Regions from separate parts of the Shewanella sp. POL2 genome, predicted to be linked through region 1. Evidence: riboswitches for the same ligand, from Rfam matches in the RefSeq annotation. Region 1 holds a riboswitch; each other region holds the start of a gene.

The links. Region 1 has a riboswitch for lysine ahead of SHEWPOL2_RS12590 (Na+/H+ antiporter NhaC family protein). Riboswitches for the same ligand answer to the same signal wherever they lie in the genome.
Region 2: another riboswitch for lysine. It lies ahead of SHEWPOL2_RS11315 (Na+/H+ antiporter NhaC family protein); the one in region 1 lies ahead of SHEWPOL2_RS12590 (Na+/H+ antiporter NhaC family protein).
Region 3: another riboswitch for lysine. It lies ahead of lysC (lysine-sensitive aspartokinase 3); the one in region 1 lies ahead of SHEWPOL2_RS12590 (Na+/H+ antiporter NhaC family protein).

The regions. Positions count from the first base shown of each region.
Region 1 covers NZ_AKZL01000042.1:2,187-8,333, forward strand. The annotation lists gene SHEWPOL2_RS12590 (Na+/H+ antiporter NhaC family protein) at 626-2,206, opposite strand; lysine riboswitch at 2,290-2,461, opposite strand; gene SHEWPOL2_RS12595 (dienelactone hydrolase family protein) at 2,602-3,564, opposite strand; gene SHEWPOL2_RS12600 (hypothetical protein) at 3,847-6,120, shown strand; gene SHEWPOL2_RS12605 (hypothetical protein) at 6,130-6,147, shown strand, end outside.
Region 2 covers NZ_AKZL01000035.1:26,094-32,240, reverse strand. The annotation lists gene SHEWPOL2_RS11320 (M3 family metallopeptidase) at 1-49, shown strand, start outside; gene SHEWPOL2_RS11315 (Na+/H+ antiporter NhaC family protein) at 142-1,710, opposite strand; lysine riboswitch at 1,790-1,986, opposite strand; gene SHEWPOL2_RS11310 (FAD-binding protein) at 2,082-3,008, opposite strand; gene SHEWPOL2_RS11305 (electron transfer flavoprotein subunit beta/FixA family protein) at 3,009-3,758, opposite strand; gene SHEWPOL2_RS11300 (H-NS family nucleoid-associated regulatory protein) at 4,068-4,460, shown strand; gene SHEWPOL2_RS11295 (amidohydrolase family protein) at 4,668-6,147, shown strand, end outside.
Region 3 covers NZ_AKZL01000078.1:4,385-10,531, reverse strand. The annotation lists gene SHEWPOL2_RS17340 (YacL family protein) at 1-337, opposite strand, end outside; gene SHEWPOL2_RS17335 (zinc transporter ZntB) at 518-1,483, shown strand; gene SHEWPOL2_RS17330 (succinylglutamate desuccinylase/aspartoacylase family protein) at 1,538-2,653, opposite strand; gene lysC (lysine-sensitive aspartokinase 3) at 2,655-4,010, opposite strand; lysine riboswitch at 4,154-4,328, opposite strand; gene SHEWPOL2_RS17320 (DUF3293 domain-containing protein) at 4,572-5,006, opposite strand; gene arcA (two-component system response regulator ArcA) at 5,588-6,147, shown strand, end outside.

The sequences.
Region 1 (6,147 bases):
AATGCCCAAGGGGCTTTCAACTCCGTTAGGGGCGGCAAGGGAGATCCAAGAGGGAATTGCTGTTGATCCCCTCTTGGTCGGGTGTGGGTTGAAGACCCACGACCTTGATTCACCTCGGCCGAAAGGCCGCTAAATAACCAGTTCACTACTTTGTGAACCGACAAAAATCTTTCCATGGCTACCGCACTTGGCCAACACCCATTAGCCAAGGGATTGCACTGCTGTAATGCTTTTATAGAATCTAGAATCTAGAATCTAGAATCTAGAATCTAGAATCTAGAATCTAGAATCTAGAACCTAGCACCTAGCACCTAGCACCTAGCACCTAGCACCTAGCACCTAGCACCTAGCACCTAGAGTCTTATCGCATATTGTTCAGGAGGTGTTCTTGCGAAATAAAGACACATCTTCCTGATGCAAGTGAACTGAATCGAGGTCACGATTAAGTTTCATCCTTGTTAAAAACCTAAGATAACGTTGTGCTGAACATCTGTCTACCACTTTCACATTACAAATTAGATAGTTAAGTGATGACTTAAGTTTATTTGAACGGATGCAGGCTTACTCAAGCCCACAAAAAACCAAGGGGCCCATAGGCCCCTAGTTGATAGCGTGTAAAAGTGCCTTATGCCGTAGCTAACAAAGGCTGATTTTTCGTTTTACGCAGATGATAAGCAGTGAAGAGCACAAACCACAGGGCGCTTACGGCGAATCCAGCTAAGGTTGAATGCATAATCCCCATGGCCAAATAGCCTAAGGTGGCGCCAAAGGCGATGGCTAACGCATAGGGTAGCTGGGTCATCACATGGTCAATATGGTGGCAACCTGCCCCCGTGGCCGACAAAATACTGGTGCTGGAAATCGGCGAGCTATGATCGCCAAACACTGAACCCGCGAGCACTGCGGCAAGCATTGGCAGCATTAACGCGATATCGCTGGCAGCGGCCATGTCGCCAGCCAGTGGCAACATAATACCAAAGGTGCCCCAACTGGTTCCGGTAGCAAATGCCATGGCGCAGGACAACACAAACACCACCGCAGGCAACACTTCAATTGGCAAGTTACCGTTGGCGAGGGAGGCCAGATATTTGCCAGTCTCAACATCGCGAACAACCGCACCAATCGCCCAGGCAAACAGCAAAATATTAATGGCGGGTAGCATGGCCATCACGCCTTGCGGGGCGGCTTTAAGCCAGTTTTTAGCACCCAATTTTAACCGCAGCGCAAGCAGAATTGACACCGCTAAGCTGCACAGCGCGCCATACACTAGCGAGGAGCCCACATTGGTGTTTTCAAAGGAGCCAAGTACGCTAAATGGCAGCTCTTTTTCATCCAATACTGCCGCACCAGAGGAAATCATAAAATACACGGTCGCGCCGGTGAGGGTTAGGATCGGCAATACCATATCGATCATGCCACCGTTACTTTCTTCAGGGCTTTCCATATCTAAGCCGATTGGACGAGGCTTAGTCGGATCCCAAAGCTTCCCTTCCAGCGCCCATGCTTCATGTTTACGCATTGGGCCGATATCCATTTGAAAGATAATCACCACCAGCACCATCAACAGGGTAAACACGGCATAGAGATTCATCGGGATCATCTCAACAAAGGCTGAGATTGGGCTTTGCTCACTAATGCCGTGGGCGGCCATAATGCCACCGATAAGCGCGATAATATAAGCGCCCCAAGAGGAGATGGGCATCAATACGCACACGGGCGCAGCGGTAGAATCTAAAAGATAAGCCAGTTTGGCGCGGGAGATTTGAAAGCGATCGGTCACCGGACGGCAAATAGCGCCAACCGACAAACTATGAAAAAAGTCGTCAATAAAAAACGCAAACACCATCACCCCAGTTAAGCCTTTCGCGCCGCGACGGGTCTTAGCGCGCTTAGCTGCCCACTCGGCAAAGGCGCGGGTGGCGCCAGAAACCGTCATCAGACTAATGAGTCCACCAAGCAGCAACATAAACAGCAACATATTGATATTGTCGCGATTAAGTGCGCCATCGACCCAAAAAATCTTCAGCACGGTATTGAACATATAGTGCAATGAATCAAGGGGAGAAAACTGATTGAGTAACAAACTGCCGGCCACAATCCCTACGCCAAGGGATAACAGTACGCGACGAGTGATGATCGCCAAGGCGACGGCTAATAAAGGGGGAAGCACTGACCAACCTGAGTCAGCAAAATGACTAATGTCCATGATCTCTTTTCACCAAAAAACGGGTGGAGATCTACCGAGAGGATAAAGAAACAAAACCTATAGGGAGGTATTACTCCTCAGCCCCTTCAGGTAGCGCTCCATAGTGGATGACTATGGCAGTCTTGCACCTATTTGATGCAAAACCAGCAGCTCGGTTTGATGACCTGGCTACTTCGGCGCTGACTCCTTTCCTTGTACATCTGCGGCATCACCCTCCGCACAAGTAGTCATAGGCAGCGCGCCTCTACTTAAAGGTATTCGAGCGGGCATTCTAGCGAGATGGGAACCGATAGCAAGTATTTTGATCCCACTCGCGTATAAAACAATGAATCACCTACAAGTTGGTAACACAAGAAACATCAGCCCATCAAGCGTTGCAATAGCGCCAAATGGACTTATACGAGTAAATGTTTACCAAAAAAATCTAAGGTTCTTGTCCATGCGAGCTCAGCCGTTGGCTCATCATAACGGGCGGTGGAGTCATTATGAAAACCATGATTCACATTCGGGTAAAGATAAGCGACGTAATCGGCTTTATTAGCCTTTAGCTGGGCTTCATACTCGGCCCATGTATCGTTAATCCGTTGATCTAAAGCGGCAAATTGCAACATCAGTGGGCCTTTCACGCGGCTGCGCAGCTCAGTTGCTGCGGGTGTGCCATAAAAAGGCACACCCGCCGCTAGCTCATCGGGAATGGTGGCGGCGAGCATATTGACGATATAGCCACCAAAGCAGAAACCGACGGCACCGAGTTTGCCATTACTCTGCGGGTGCGACCTTAAAAAGCGCGCGGCGGCGATAAAGTCCTGCTCGATTTTGGCTCTATCAAGGCTAGCTTGCATGGCGCGGCCCGCATCATCATTACCAGGATATCCACCAAGGCTGTAAAGCGCATCTGGGGCAAAGGCGATATACCCCTTGGCCGCTAAGCGGCGAGCCACATCTTCGATATAGGGATTTAAGCCACGATTTTCGTGCACCACCAATACCACAGGGGCTTTTTTACTGAGATCTAAGGTCTTAGGATCGCCCGCCTTTTGGCCTGGGATCAGCAACGCGTTTGGCAAGACTAAATAACCGCGGCCTTCACCATAACCATCGGGAGATGGAAACTTTACATAACTGGCTTGAATGCTGGGATCGTTAAAGGAGACTTGCTCGGCTAAGGCGTAATTAGGCATTAGTGCGCCCGTCAGCGTGGTCATGGTAAAACCCAGTGCCACAAGGCCCGCAAGGCGAGCCATAAACTCACGGCGGTCGATAATGCCGTGGGCATATTCGTCATACCAGTCAAAGGCTTCCTGAGGAATGACAGGGAAAGGTGGTGTGGTTAGTTCTGGCTTATGATCTGGGCTCATCGTTCTTTCTCCATTAAACAAGCTAACCACTGGTTTATATTCCCTAGCTTGTGAGTTATCTAGCGGCCTTACCAAGAGTAAAGGATGAGAGCTTATCAGGGCAATTAGCTTTATGCCGCCCATTTAATAATTCTCCACTCATCAATAGCCAATTTATGGTTGACCATGCGCCCAAATTGGCGTGAGCTTTTTATTCCCTAGGGGTATTTTTGTGTATAATGTCGCCAAACAACACATTAATATCATTACATTTCAATAACATAAGTTACCAATGGAGTTCAAATGGCTATAGGGATATGCAGGGTACTTTGTACCACTGTCACGCTCACGCTTGGGTTAACGGCTTGCGATAATCAGGTTTCTGATAAGTCAGCAAGTATACCCGCTTCGCGCGAGTATCAGATTATTTCTACTTCACACCTCAACGATGGTTTCGAAACTCGTAAAGTGTTGCAGGCACGATTGCTGCTGGATTACCAGTTACAAGATACAGAAGGTAAGGCGGCCAGCTTAACCACGCCACTAACCCATAATGCCCGCTTTTTTATCCAACCTAACCTGCTGCAAATTAGCGATTATGGCATGCCGATCCCGGTGAGTAATATCGACCCAAAAGCCAAATCCAATGAACTCGCTCAGTTGGTTAAAGATGGCTTTAATGTGGAATTTAACAATGGTGAAGTCCGCCAACTGACACCCATTGCCAAGATGGATCAAAAAGATATCAAGGAGTTATTTGAGCGCTGGCAAAATCTTAATAACTTGTTTAAACAAGCCCCAACCTTGCCTGTGGCGCTTGAGCCTCGCGTCGGTTATAGCACAAGCGCCCCGATGGATGGGCGCTTAACTTGGACGGTTGAGCAGGTCAGTGAAGATAAATTAATCGCCGTGTTACAAGGTGAAAAAGGCAAGTATAAGGCCTATGGCAAGTTCGAAGTTAACCGTAAAACCGGTTGGTTAGAGAGCATGGCGTTTTTTCAACGGGAAGAGCGCCAAGGCAGTACTTTCACCCACCGTACCGTGATGGCGCCTAAGGATAGGCCGTATATCATGAGCACGCTTTGGCATGCCGATGATAGATTTGATGCTGAGCGCGATAGGGATGATCGGCAAAAGGAGCTATACCGCATTAGCGAGGTACCGCAGGAGTATCGCCCCAATAATGAGGCATTTATAAAATCCTTATTACCTGATCAACAAGGTATTTTAGATAATGTTGGCCCTTGGGGTACTGATACCCCTGAAGATCTGCAATTGCGCTTTGTCCACAATATGAGCCCGCAATATGTGGAAGCCGATGTACGTTATGAGGACTTAAGCGCCTTTGATGCTAACGGTAAACCGATTGATATTCACTTCTGGCAGCACGGTAGAGGTTGGGCGAGGAATTATAATCCCTCGATTGAATCTGCAACCGATATTATTGCGACGGGGTGGGATAACACTGCGAATAAACTCAAGCAGATAGACCATATTAATGCCAAGCTAACGCTTATCCCACAGACGAATAAGATCGTCGAAAAGTCGTGGGATGAATTGCTGGCAACACCTTACACCTTTGGCGATGCCAGCCTAACAATCCAGGTGCTCGATGCCGAGGCGAAACTGTTTAAAGTCATATCAAAACAGAGTGAGGATCAGAGTATTAACCTGCCTTTCCAACAGTTTAAAGGCATGATCGCAGATGCCCGTCGCGAAGGTAATTATCCCTCCTGGTTAACGGCGACGGAAAAGGAGCTGCTAGAACAATTAATTGGAGCCGATGAGAGCCATCACCTCACCAGCAACGCACTCTTACTCAAGCTCGATGAGACCCCAAAAACCGTGGTGTTAATCGAGAAACAACCCCAGCCGGAGTTGACTCAAACCAAGACGATTCGCTTTGTACAATTTACCGAGTACGACAAAAATCTGGCGAATCCTCCCACCGAGTTTGGTAACGCCAGCCTAGGTAGCTTCACCAATCCGACGCTAGATAGCGCTAAAAATGAGGTCAATACGATCCAAGGGATAAAACTGGTGTCTGACAATGGCCATAATCTATCTATTCCCATGTCAGCGGCTTTGGCGACCGCCTGTAAACCTGAAATAGAACAAGGTTTTAATGAGGGTAAAAATCCCGTCACTTGGCAGTTTGTTCCCAATGCCCTAAGCGGCAGTGCCTATATGTTGATGACTCCGGATCATGTGCGGCAGTTTTTCTACGATAAACAGATCAAGGGTAAGATCCGTTGCCAAGGTGATATCCATTGGCAGCCTTTAGAACTGGCCGCGACAGACCGCCCTTGGTTAATCGATTTACAATCTTGGCTGGCGCAAACGGGATATGGCAATGAGCCGAGTAGCAATCTTAACAATTACTTTAAGGTCGAAGATGCCCAAGGCAATCTGTTAAGCATTCGACTCCCCGAAAATACTGAGCTGCCGATTAACGAGGTGCTAGTCGATGGGCGCTATTTGAGTATTGCAGGCCCAGCCGCCAAGGTGAGTTATATGACGATCGCCAAAGAACCCAGCGATATCCCCTATGAATTCACCTTTAAACCTTTGCCTTAAGGAGCGGTTATGCGTCCATTTACTGTA
Region 2 (6,147 bases), on a different contig from region 1:
TACCACTGAAGGTTTACTCAACCGCCGTGGACTCAATCAGACTCAGTAATTTTAGATACTGAGTAGATAAAAATCAGCCAGCATAGTTGCTGGCTGATTTGTTTCACATTCTCAATATAAGAGCGAAGTTAAATCACGGACTTATAAAGCCGTACTTTTGGATTTAATGTGCAAACCAAAAATCGTCAATACAAACAATATGCTACAAGTCACTAATCCCGCATTGACCGATTCAGTTAAGCCAAGCACTACGTAGCCGATCATGCTGATCAGCGCAACGATTACGGCGTAGGGAAGCTGCGTCACTACGTGGTCGATATGATGGCAACTGGCCCCCGTCGACGACAAAATAGTGGTATCAGAAATCGGTGAACAATGATCACCAAATACCGCCCCCGCTAATACCGAAGCCAGCATAGGTAACATCATGGCTGTGTGACTGCCCATCGCCATATCCGCAGCTATCGGCAGCATAATCCCGAACGTACCCCAACTGGTTCCAGTAGAGAATGCAGTCAGGCCCGCTAACACAAACATTAATGCAGGTAAGAAAGCAAAGGGAATATTCCCAGTGGCTAGGCTAGCCATAAACTTACCGGTTTCAAGCTGGCCGATCACACCTGCAATGGTCCAAGCAAATAACAAGATGTAAATCGCAGGCAACATAGAGCGAGCGCCCTGCACTACACCTTTTAATACCATTGATTTTTCAACGCCTTGCACTAAGTTAAGTACCAGCGCAACCGCTAAACCAATCAGGGCACCAAAGAACAGTGATGAACTCACATCGGTTTTCTCGAAAGCAGAAATAATATTAAATTCAATGCCTTCTTTAGCTAATACTTGAGCACCGCTATCGATCATAAAATACAGGGTCGCAAATACCAGTACTGTGATAGGTAGGAATAACCCGAGGATTTTACCTGTTTCAGCTTCGGGTAAATCAGCATTAGCACCTGGCGGTAAACCTTTAGTCTCATCGTATAAATTACCGCGCATGGCATTTAATTCATGTTCACGCATAGGGCCAACATCTAAGCCCATAAACGCCACACAAAGCAGTAATAATAAAGAGAAAATTGCGTAGAAATTCATAGGGATCATTTGAATAAAGACACTCAAATGACCAGAGTCCGCAAAACCATGTGCTGTTAATATTCCGCCAATTAACGCAATAATATAAGCGCCCCAACTTGATACCGGTGAAATGACACAAACTGGTGCTGCGGTAGAATCTAATAAATAAGCTAACTTAGCGCGGGAAATATGGTAACGGTCGGTAACAGGCCTTGCGACAGACCCAACGACTAAACTATTGAAATAATCGTCAATAAAAACAACACAGCCTAAAAACATCGTCAGTAATTTCGCATCGCGCTTATTACGAATATGTAACCTTGCCCAATCAGCAAATGCCCGAGCACTACCACTCACAGTAATTAGAGCGGTGATCATCCCCAATACAATCAAGAAACCGAGAATGTATAAATTCCAAGAATTTACGCTATCTTCCGACCAAAAAAGTCCTTTTACACTGCTAAATAAAAACTCACCGCTGGCCACAGGAGAAAATTGATTGAGCAATAATACTCCAATCACAATTCCTAAACCGAGGGAAAGAAGCACTCGGCGAGTAAAAATCGCCAATACAATTGCAACCACAGGCGGGAGCAAAGAAAGCGCCGAATCGGCATAACTAACTACAGTCATTGATTATTTCTTCGTCAAAATACGAATGGAGGGCGACTGAACTGGTGGGAAAAGGCAATAGATACCCAAGATCACCTGTCCTATCAGTAGCGCTCCATAGTAACTATTCCTAATATCCGTATCTGGAAATACTATGGCAGTGTTGTACCTATTAGACACAACCCCAGCAGTTGATCGTGATAAATCAAACTACTTCGGCACCAAATCCTTTCGTGAACGATCAACGGAATCACCCTACTGATCACTACTGATATTTGGTGCGCCTCTACTTCTAAGAACGCCCATACATGGGCGTGAGGCTCATAAAAACATAAGCGGCTAAGCAGTTACCACCGCGAAGCCGCTTACTTTGACTTAGCTCACAAATAAAATCAACTTAAGCTTGCAATCAACTGCGGAACGGCTTCGAACAGGTCAGCTTCGAGGCCATAATCGGCAACTTGGAAGATAGGCGCTTCAGGGTCTTTGTTGATAGCCACAATCACCTTAGCGTCTTTCATTCCCGCTAAATGTTGGATCGCGCCTGAAATACCTACTGCAATATAGAGGTTAGGTGCGACAATTTTACCAGTTTGACCGACTTGCAAGTCATTCGGAACAAAGCCTGCGTCAACCGCCGCACGCGAAGCTCCTACTGCGGCACCAAGCTTATCAGCCAGTTGCTCTAACATGCCGAAGTTTTCACCGCTGCCCATGCCACGGCCACCAGATACGATAATGCTAGCATTACCTAACTCTGGACGTGCTGAAACTGTCAGCGCTTGAGACACAAACTGAGCTTTGGCTTCAAACACTTTATCCAAGGTAGTTACAGCAGCATTATTACCCTGTGTCACCGCATCGAAGGCACTGGCACGCACTGTCATCACTTTGATAGCGTCATGGCTTTGAACTGTCGCTAAGGCGTTACCCGCATAAATCGGGCGAACAAAGGTATCGCTACTCACCACGCCAATCACTTCCGAAATTTGCGCCACATCTAAAAGTGCTGCCACACGCGGTAACGTGTCTTTACCCGCACTCGATGCCGCTGCGAGAATATGGCTGTAGTTTGGTGCTAAGTCCACCAGCAATTTAGCCACGTTTTCGGCTAAATGCGCTTCATAAGCACTGTTATCGGCGACTAATACTTGCGCGACACCTTGTAGAGCTTGAGCAGCTTGCACCACTGCACCACATTGATGGCCCACCACCAATACATGTACATCACCGCCGATCGCACGAGCTGCGGTGACAACTTTAGCGGTATCCAATTTCAGCGCCGCATTATCGTGTTCTGCTAATACTAAAATGGCCATTTAGATCACCTTCGCTTCATTCTTTAACTTTTCAACCAGCTCTGCTACCGACGCAACCATAATACCGGCCTTACGTTCAGCAGGCGGCGTTACCTTGATCACCGTTTGATGCGCTTTGAGCGTCACACCTAAATCAGCTACCGTCAGCACATCTAATGGCTTACGTTTGGCTTTCATGATATTAGGTAATGAGGCATAACGTGGCTCATTCAAACGTAAATCCGCAGTCACCACAGCTGGCAACGGTAGATTTAAGGTTTGCATACCACCATCTATCTCACGAGCAACTTGAAGTGAATTACCTTCAACTTTAATTGCTGAAGCAAAGGTCGCTTGCGGCATATCCGTTAATGCAGCAAACATTTGGCCCGTTTGGTTATTATCACCATCAATGGATTGCTTACCAAACAGCACTAATTGCGCTTGTTCTTTTTCTTGTACGGCTTTAAGTAATTTGGCAATTGATACTGGTGCTAACTCTTCTTCAGTATCAATGTGAATCGCGCGATCAGCACCTAATGCTAATGCGGTACGCAATTGTTCTTGAACGGCTTTATTGCCGATGCTGACGACCACTACTTCAGTAGCACTGCCCGCTTCTTTTAAACGAACCGCTTCTTCTACTGCAATTTCACAAAAAGGGTTCAACGCCATTTTGAGGTTTGCGGTATCAACGCTGGTGTTGTCAGCTTTTACCCTGACCTTCACATTGGCATCAACTACGCGCTTAACAGGCACCAATACTTTCATAGGGCTTCCTTCCTACACTTTCATGTACATGGACAAAACATTGGTGATCACCAATGCAGGATAGAGCCACTTTACGTCCTGTTAACGTTAACGTCAACCAAAGTCAAACGCTTGTTTGCATTTTTAAGACTGTCGTATTGGCCACATTTTTGAACACTTATTTGCCATATATAAAAAGTTCAAAAATTAAATAATATTTAATTTTTGTTTATTGCATAATTTTATTTGATTCGAGCAATATTAGTTTCTATCATTTAGCTGTTGTTCACCATTATCCTGTAATAAAAATAGAGTGGGACGAAAATAGATATGAGCGAATTTTTAGAGATATTAACTCACGGTCGTCGTTTTAAAGCTGCGGTAAAAGATCTTAGCGTTGAAGAACTGCGTGATTTAGCGGCTAAACTAGATAAAATTTTAGTTGAGCGTGAGTCAATGGAAGCAGAAGAACAGCAAGCTATTGCTGCTCGTAATGCAAAAATTGAAGAAATCCGTCAACAAATGGAAGCCGTTGGTTTATCAATCGACGATTTAGGTGGTGTTGCAGTTAAAGCCTCGAGCAAGAAACGCGCTCCTCGTCCAGCGAAATACCAAATTGAAGTTGATGGCGAAGTGATCCAGTGGACAGGTCAAGGCCGTATGCCAACAGTATTTAAGAACGAAGTCAATAAAGGCCGTTCTATGGATGATTTCTTAATCTAATCCAATACCGTAATGGTAATGACAATAGCCATTCGCTATTATCATTGAGTAACATAAAAAAGCTCGCGCCCTGCGAGCTTTTTTATGCCTATCCCACCCCGCCCATTGTCATTCAAGTAAATGCTTAAATTGCGTTACAATTCATCTTTAGTATTTACATCTACTTTAGGTTACTCTTTATTCACCCTCCGTCTAAGTGAATAAAAAATGCAGATAAACAATAAGATAATAATAAGCTGCGGCATAATAAGTAGTTTTGTATCTCAACCCATTTTTGCCGAGGCCAATCCCATCACTCCCGTCAATAAGTTAACTGCATTGACCAATGCAGAATTAATTCTTGCACCGGGGAAACGACTCTCAAATGCCACATTATTAGTTGAAAACAATCGGATCAAAGCCATTATTGACCAAGGTGATATCCCCGCGGCGGCACTAAAAGTCGATCTCAGTGGTTATACTATTTATCCCGGCTTTATCGATCCTTTTACCGATTATGCTATCGAGTTTGAATATCCCAAATTGCAGCTCACTCGTCCGGTATATGATATTAAGCGTATTGGCGGGAATGCTGAAAATGGTGCAATTCACGCTGAAAAAGAATGGTTTAATTACATTTACCCCAATAAAGAACGCGCACGAGATTGGATCAATAACGGCTTTACCAGTGTACAAAGTAGTAAACTCGATGGTATTTTCCGAGGCACGGGTGTCAGTCTTTCACTCGCGGACAAAACTGCCAACGAGGTAATTTATCGCGCACGCAGCCAACCTTTTATGGCCTTCGATAAAGGTACGTCAGAACAAGACTACCCCAATTCCCTCATGGGTAGCATCGCGCTTATCAGGCAAACCTTTGCTGATGCTAACTGGTATAACCAAAATAAGCACAAATCGGTTAATAGTTCAGCTACACCTCAAATTGAATTTAATATTGCCTTCGAACGTTTAGATAACTTAGCCGAGAAACCAATCGTATTCGAAACAAAAAATCTGAACGATTTATTGCGTGCAGCTAACCTACTCAAAGAACATAAGCAGCCCGCCAACTTACTCGCAAGTGGCCAAGAATATGCTCGGATCAACGAATTAAAGGCTCTGAATTATCCTTTAATTCTTCCTCTTAATTACCCACAAGCACCCGATGTGGGTACCGATGATGCCGATCGCGAAGTCTCCCTTGCAGAACTCAGACAATGGGAGCGCGCGCCCACAAACCCTGCCGCAGTAGCAAATGCAGGTATCCCCTTTGCGTTTACCCAATTTGGCATTAAGACCGAGGCGTTTTGGCCACGCCTTCGTCAAGCGATTGCGCAAGGACTCAGCGAAGATAAAGCCCTCGCGGCCCTCACCACTCAAGCTGCTGAAATGGCAGGAACCGCTGACTTGACCGGAAAACTTGCCCCGGGCTATATGGCGGACTTTGTCATTACTAAGGGCAATATTTTTAAAGACGGACAGATTTACAGTGTCTGGCTACAGGGACAAGAACAAGCCATCCGCTCACTTTCACAAGCCAAGATGTTGGGTGACTATCAGCTGACGTTGAATAATTTAACTTTAGATTTGAGCCTTGAAGAAGCAGACAAAGCAGGTAAAACCACTTTGCAAGGAAATTTGAGCAGTGGCGAGAAGAGTATTCCACTCTCCAACCTCAAGCTTGAAGACGACGGCCGCGTCAGCTTTA
Region 3 (6,147 bases), on a different contig from region 1:
GCGCTTCTTCTAAATCTTCTAGCCCACAGTAAGCCTCAGATTCAGCATCATAGAGGGACATCGCCTCTTCGAGTTCATAATCCTGCTCAAATCCTAAAGCATTAGCGTAAATTCGTGCCTGCTCCTCATCCAGATCTAAGGTAATATCTTTGCCGATAAAACGCCAAGAAACTCGCTTACCTGTTTGAATTTCTTTGATAATATCGAGCACTTGCTGAATTTTGGCTAACTCAGGCCCCAACTCTTCTGAAAACCATTGGCCCAGTACCTCATGGTCCATGCTAAAGCTGGCTAAATACGTGCCAGTCAAACTGTTACGCCGAAATTCATATTCCATTTTATCTTCTCAATACATTACAACTAAGGCTAATTTTAATCTATTTCATCATAAGTTGCTTGGCCAGCAATTTACTCATCTAGCGCTGAGGTTATTGTGAGAGGAAACGACGCTAGGCTTCATTTCCACTGTAAAATCAGTTAGCTTTACCCGATGATTTAGCATGAGATGGAATGTGACATGCACGAAGGATTTATCTATAGCATAGTGCTTAGCGGCGCACGAGCTGGCTCAACCTTAAGCCCAGAACAACTTGAAAATTGGGACCCTAAGGACGGGTTGATTTGGGTACACCTACGTTATCGCCACAAAAAGGCTCGCCATTGGGTGTTAAACAGCGGTCTTAATAAAGTCGAAACCGATGCCCTGCTCGCCCAAGATACTCGCCCTCGAGCCGTATTGGCAGGGGAAGGCGTATTACTGGCACTGCGCGGTATTAACTTAAATCCAAACTCAGCACCTGAAGATATGGTCGCCGTGCGAATTTACGCCGATAGACAGCGCATTATCTCCACCTGTGATCGCGAGCTGCAATCGGTTAAAGATGTGGCTGAACTGATCATGGAAGGCACAGGCCCCACCACCACAGGAGATTTTCTCCTCGCCATTTGTGAAAAACTGACTACACGTAAAGTCGATTTTATCGATACGCTAGAGGAGCAACTTTCAGAATTAGAAGAACAAGTTGTTTCTGGCAATGTTAAAGATTTACGTACTGATATTGCCGAACTACGCCGACAAACCGTAGCCTTGCGCCGCTATTTAGGCCCACAGAAAGAAGCCTTCACTAAGATGCTGTCCGATCAATTTGTGCTGTTTAATGAGCCCGAAAAACTTAAGATGCGCGAAACCACGGATAAGCTTATTCGCACAATTGAAGACTTAGATGCACTGCGCGACCGAGCCAATGTGACCCAGGAAGAGTTACTCAGCCAGCAATCGGAGCAGCTAAACAAGCGCTTGTATTTCTTATCCTTAGTCTCGGCAATTTTCTTACCGCTGGGCTTTTTAACCGGTTTGCTTGGGGTCAATATCGGCGGTATTCCCGGTGCGGATAACGCATGGGCTTTTGCGACCTTCTGCGGCATTTTAATATCGCTGGTTGCCCTGCAAATGGCGCTCTTCTATCGCTTTAAGTGGTTGTAGACTTTAATAAAAAACGCCAATATCGAGATTGGCGTTTTGTTTTGCTGATTGCCGTTAATATGGCAATTCAAACAGATTGGTCATGACTTTATAGAGCTCTGTGCCTTGATGCACCGACGCCGAAGCAAAATGGAGTATAGGCACACAATCCTGGGGCAAACTGAGTGCCGTCAGCTCCTGCTCACTGCCATATAAGTCGAGTCGCAGCAGATTGACTAAGGTCTCACCCGCCGCAAGCGGCTCTCCCACGGGCGCCACATATTCCACCAAGCCCGCCATAGGCGCATGGTACTTTTTGTAATCCTTAAGATAACAGCCAAAACGCGGCATCTTAACGGGTTCCACTTGCTCGGCAATCACCCCTCGATGGCTTAAATAGGCCAAAATGCCTTTAGCATCGACTAAAGCATCCTCAAGGCAAATGCGTTCTTGGCTCGCCAGTTCCAAGGTAAAAGCTGAAACGGCGATACTGAGATCCCGCCCCTGAGCTTTTGCCACTTCACTCAATTGCCACCAAGGACAAAATGCCGCCTCATCCATTGCGCCACCAAAACTATTGGGGATCACCAGTGTGTAAGGAATCGTGAAAAACTGCGCCGCTGCAACATCATATTCAGGGCAATACAAATGTTTACAGGATTTAGGCCCTGTATGCAGATCGAGCACTATATCCGCCGCATGGGCCATAGCCTGTAAGCTAACCGCCAATCTGTGGCCCGTGGTCACGCCCCAATCGTTACGTAACCGCTGCTGGCAAGCTTCAATCAAGGTGCTGCGATATGCTTGAATAAGTTCGCTATCGCTAAGCTCGGCATGCTCGCTGTACCAAGCGGGTAAATCTATCGCGTGATTTAAGTACTCACGATTCCAGTTTACGCCAGTGATAGGGTCAAAACGCCCCAATGTAAACTCACCGCTTTTTTGATTAATCCCCAGCGGATTAGCCAAGGGCACTAAGGTAATCTCACCTAAGATGTGGCAATTTTCCAACTGCTTCATCAATTGATAAATCACCGCATTGCCTTGCACCTCAGCACCATGGACATTAGCCTGAATATACACTTTAGGGCCAGATACATGACCACTTGGCTTAAAGTGATAAATCGGCAGCGTCAGAGCCTGCCCTGCGGCAAGCTCCCCAATTTGCAGAGACGATGTTGTCGGCAACATACTAAACGCCTTCAAACAAGTTTTCGTGCAACGCTTTAACCACTTGTGCCGCTTCGGATTCGGCTACTAACACACACAAGTTATGCGGGCTGGCACCTTGGCAGATCATCCGCACATTATGGGGTTCGAGCACTTCAAACACGCGGCGACAAATACCCGCAGTCGTAGCGATGCGATTACCGATAATCGCCACCAATGCTAAACCATCCTCCACGCGCACGCGGCAATGTTGCGATAATTCTTGCAGTAACGCTTCACTTAATAAACCTTGTCCGCTTGAATCGGAGCCGGTTTTATCTAGAGTGAGCGATACGTTAACTTCGGAGGTGGTGATCAAATCCACACTGATCTTGTGTCTTGCCAATGTGGCAAAGGTTTCAGCCAAGAAGCCCTGTGCATGCAGCATTTGTAGGCTGTGCAGATTGAGTAGCGTCTGGTCGCGGCGCAGCGCCACCGCGCGGAACACGGGTGCATCTTCAACCTGATGGCGGATCCAAGTGCCACCCTTTTCAGGCTCCTTGCTTGAACCGACAAACACTTGAATTTGTTGGCGCACGGCCGGAAGAATCGTCGCAGGATGTAATACTTTAGCACCAAAGGTCGCCATTTCGGCGGCTTCGTTAAAGCTGATTTCGGCAATCGGATGGGCATTTGGCGCGAGGCGCGGATCGGTCGTATAAATCCCGGCCACATCGGTCCAAATCTCAACCGCTGAGGCTTTTAACGCTTCGGCTAACAGTGCCGCAGAATAGTCGCTACCGCCACGGCCGAGAGTTGTGGTTTGCCCCGCTTCATCTGAGCCAATAAAACCTTGAGTCACAATCACTTGCTCAGATAACAGCGGCAGTAAATGCTCACTCGATAGCAAAGCAATTTGCTCAACCTGTGGCTCGGCGCGGCCAAAATGGCTGTCGGTGCGCAACACACGGCGCACATCGAAGGCACTTGAGTTGGCGCCTTTTTCGCGCAATACCGCCGCAAATAATGCCGACGAACACTGCTCGCCAAGGGACAATAACTCATCCATGGTGGCCTTACTGCGCTGGGACGCCAGCGCTTCGCTTAATACCGCCATACGGCTTAACAGCTTATCTAATGCGGCAGCAACATCGTTAGGGCGACCGAGTTTATCTAAGATAGCGTATTGAATCTGCGCAATTTGCTTTAATCGTTGTAAGCGACCATCGTCGTTTATTGACTCTTGGGTCAGTTCAACCAACAGGTTCGTCACGCCACTGGAGGCGCTAACCACCACTAAACGGCAATCGGGATTGCCCAGTACGATATCGGCGCAGCGATTCATTGCACCGTAATCGGCGACTGAAGTACCACCAAATTTTGCGACAACAAGAGACATTAGCGCACCTCCGCAGAAGCAGAAGACACGGCACAAACTAGGATAAGATATTGATTAACTAACATGATTACGCTCCGAACTAACTTCGTTCGAAGAGCCTGGTGCTCAATGATACGCACCCCAATAGAAGGGAAACAGCAATCGTCACCAGAAGCTCTCCACCAATTACAGGTGACAATCGTTAGGATTCAGCCTAAGCGACCGACATAAACATGCAGCAACCATATCTATGCCTCGGCGTTAATCTCCCTCATCAATCATCGCTGGAGTTTGTGCTCCTCTGACTGACTACCTAGTTAACGCTCCTCTTCTGTTCCTTTCCGCCGGAAAGGGACGAAAAAAGTAGCAATAAACCCCTAATGAAGTCAATGCTAATTTCACACACTATATACAAATTCAATAAACGCATTTAAAAACAATGGGAATTTAAAACGTTTGCGACTTATGCCAAACGAGAATAGGGAAAAATCAATCAGATCTAGCAAAGAAGAAAAACAAACTAGCCTTGCCGTGAGATCAGCAAAGCTTAGCCAGAGGAGCGATTAAAAGCGTCAATCGCGGTTAGGTGACCAAGTCCGGTAGCTCATAAACCAAACGCACATAGTCGTTAAATCGACCTAAACACACCTCTGTTTGCCCGGCTAAAGTACAAGGCACTAAACTCACCTCGCCCTGTTCCACCATGTAGATAGCGTATTGATTAAACTTTTTTCCCAACTGCAAGGCCATGCTGCGATCAATAAACACGGCCCAGCTCTTCTCCATATGGGATAAATCTGGCGATGCCCCAATCAGTGCACGATAGGGACTGCCTAATAATTCAATTTCACGTAGAAGTTGGCGGTCGAGTAATCGGTTTTGGCTGGGAGTGAGGAGGGTTGAAGCGGGATTATGGGCGGTAATTACAGCAAAGGAAAAATCACAGGATAATGCTTGAGTAAGCAAAAACAACGGCGTTTGATAATGCTGCCACAAATCTTGAGTCATGTTGTCCATTGGTAGTCTAGTCGAAAAATGAACCCGCGCTAGTTTAACAGAGAGCCTAAAAAATCCAAAGAGGCGTGAACTGGCTCACAAGAATTAAAAATACATTAGTTATACTAATCAATGACTAAAGTAAATATCATGGTAAATCAGCGTCTCAGCCTGAAATTTGTTAACATTTCATTTGTTAACAAATGCCTAAAACGAGTACAATGTCGTCATTGGCCAGTTAAGCAGATAACATTAAGTTTGCTTAATCTTGACAAGGGTTTGTTAGATTCCTCTGCGAAATCACCTTATGCTGGCCAGACATCTTTTAAAATGTGTTCTACATTTGATTTATCATTTAAACATTTTAAAAAAACAATAGTTAAGGAACTATTTTTAACTATTGCTTATCGAAGTTGATACTGGTTACGTTTTATCGTATTACACTTTAAACGTTCACTTATATACATCCTGACGTGTAGCCGTGAAGATCTTCCCTTTGAAGCACAGAGCAGTAAGTGGAAGTATCAACATTTTATGAATATAAGAATCCGATGTAAGTGATTCTTATGGTTAGAATATTGGTTAAAATTTAGGTACTTAATATGCAAAATCCGCACATTCTGATCGTTGAAGATGAAGCCGTTACCCGTAACACGCTAAGAAGTATTTTCGAGGCAGAAGGGTATGTGGTAACTGAGGCCAATGATGGCGCAGAAATGCATAAGGCTATGCAGGAAAACAAAATTAACCTCGTGGTTATGGACATTAACCTACCAGGTAAAAACGGTCTGTTGTTGGCACGTGAATTACGTGAAATCAACAACATCGGTCTGATCTTCTTAACAGGCCGTGACAACGAAGTCGACAAAATCCTTGGACTTGAAATTGGCGCGGACGATTATATTACCAAGCCGTTCAACCCTCGTGAATTGACGATTCGTGCTCGCAACCTTCTGACTCGTGTTAATAGCGCAGGCAATGAAGTCGAAGAAAAGAGCTCTGTAGAATACTATCGTTTTAACGATTGGAGCCTAGAGATCAACAGCCGTTCTCTCGTCAGCCCACAGGGTGAATCTTACAAACTGCCACGTAGCGAATTCCGCGCTATGCTGCACTTTGTTGAAAACCCAGGTAAAATCTTAACTCGTGCCGATCTACTGAT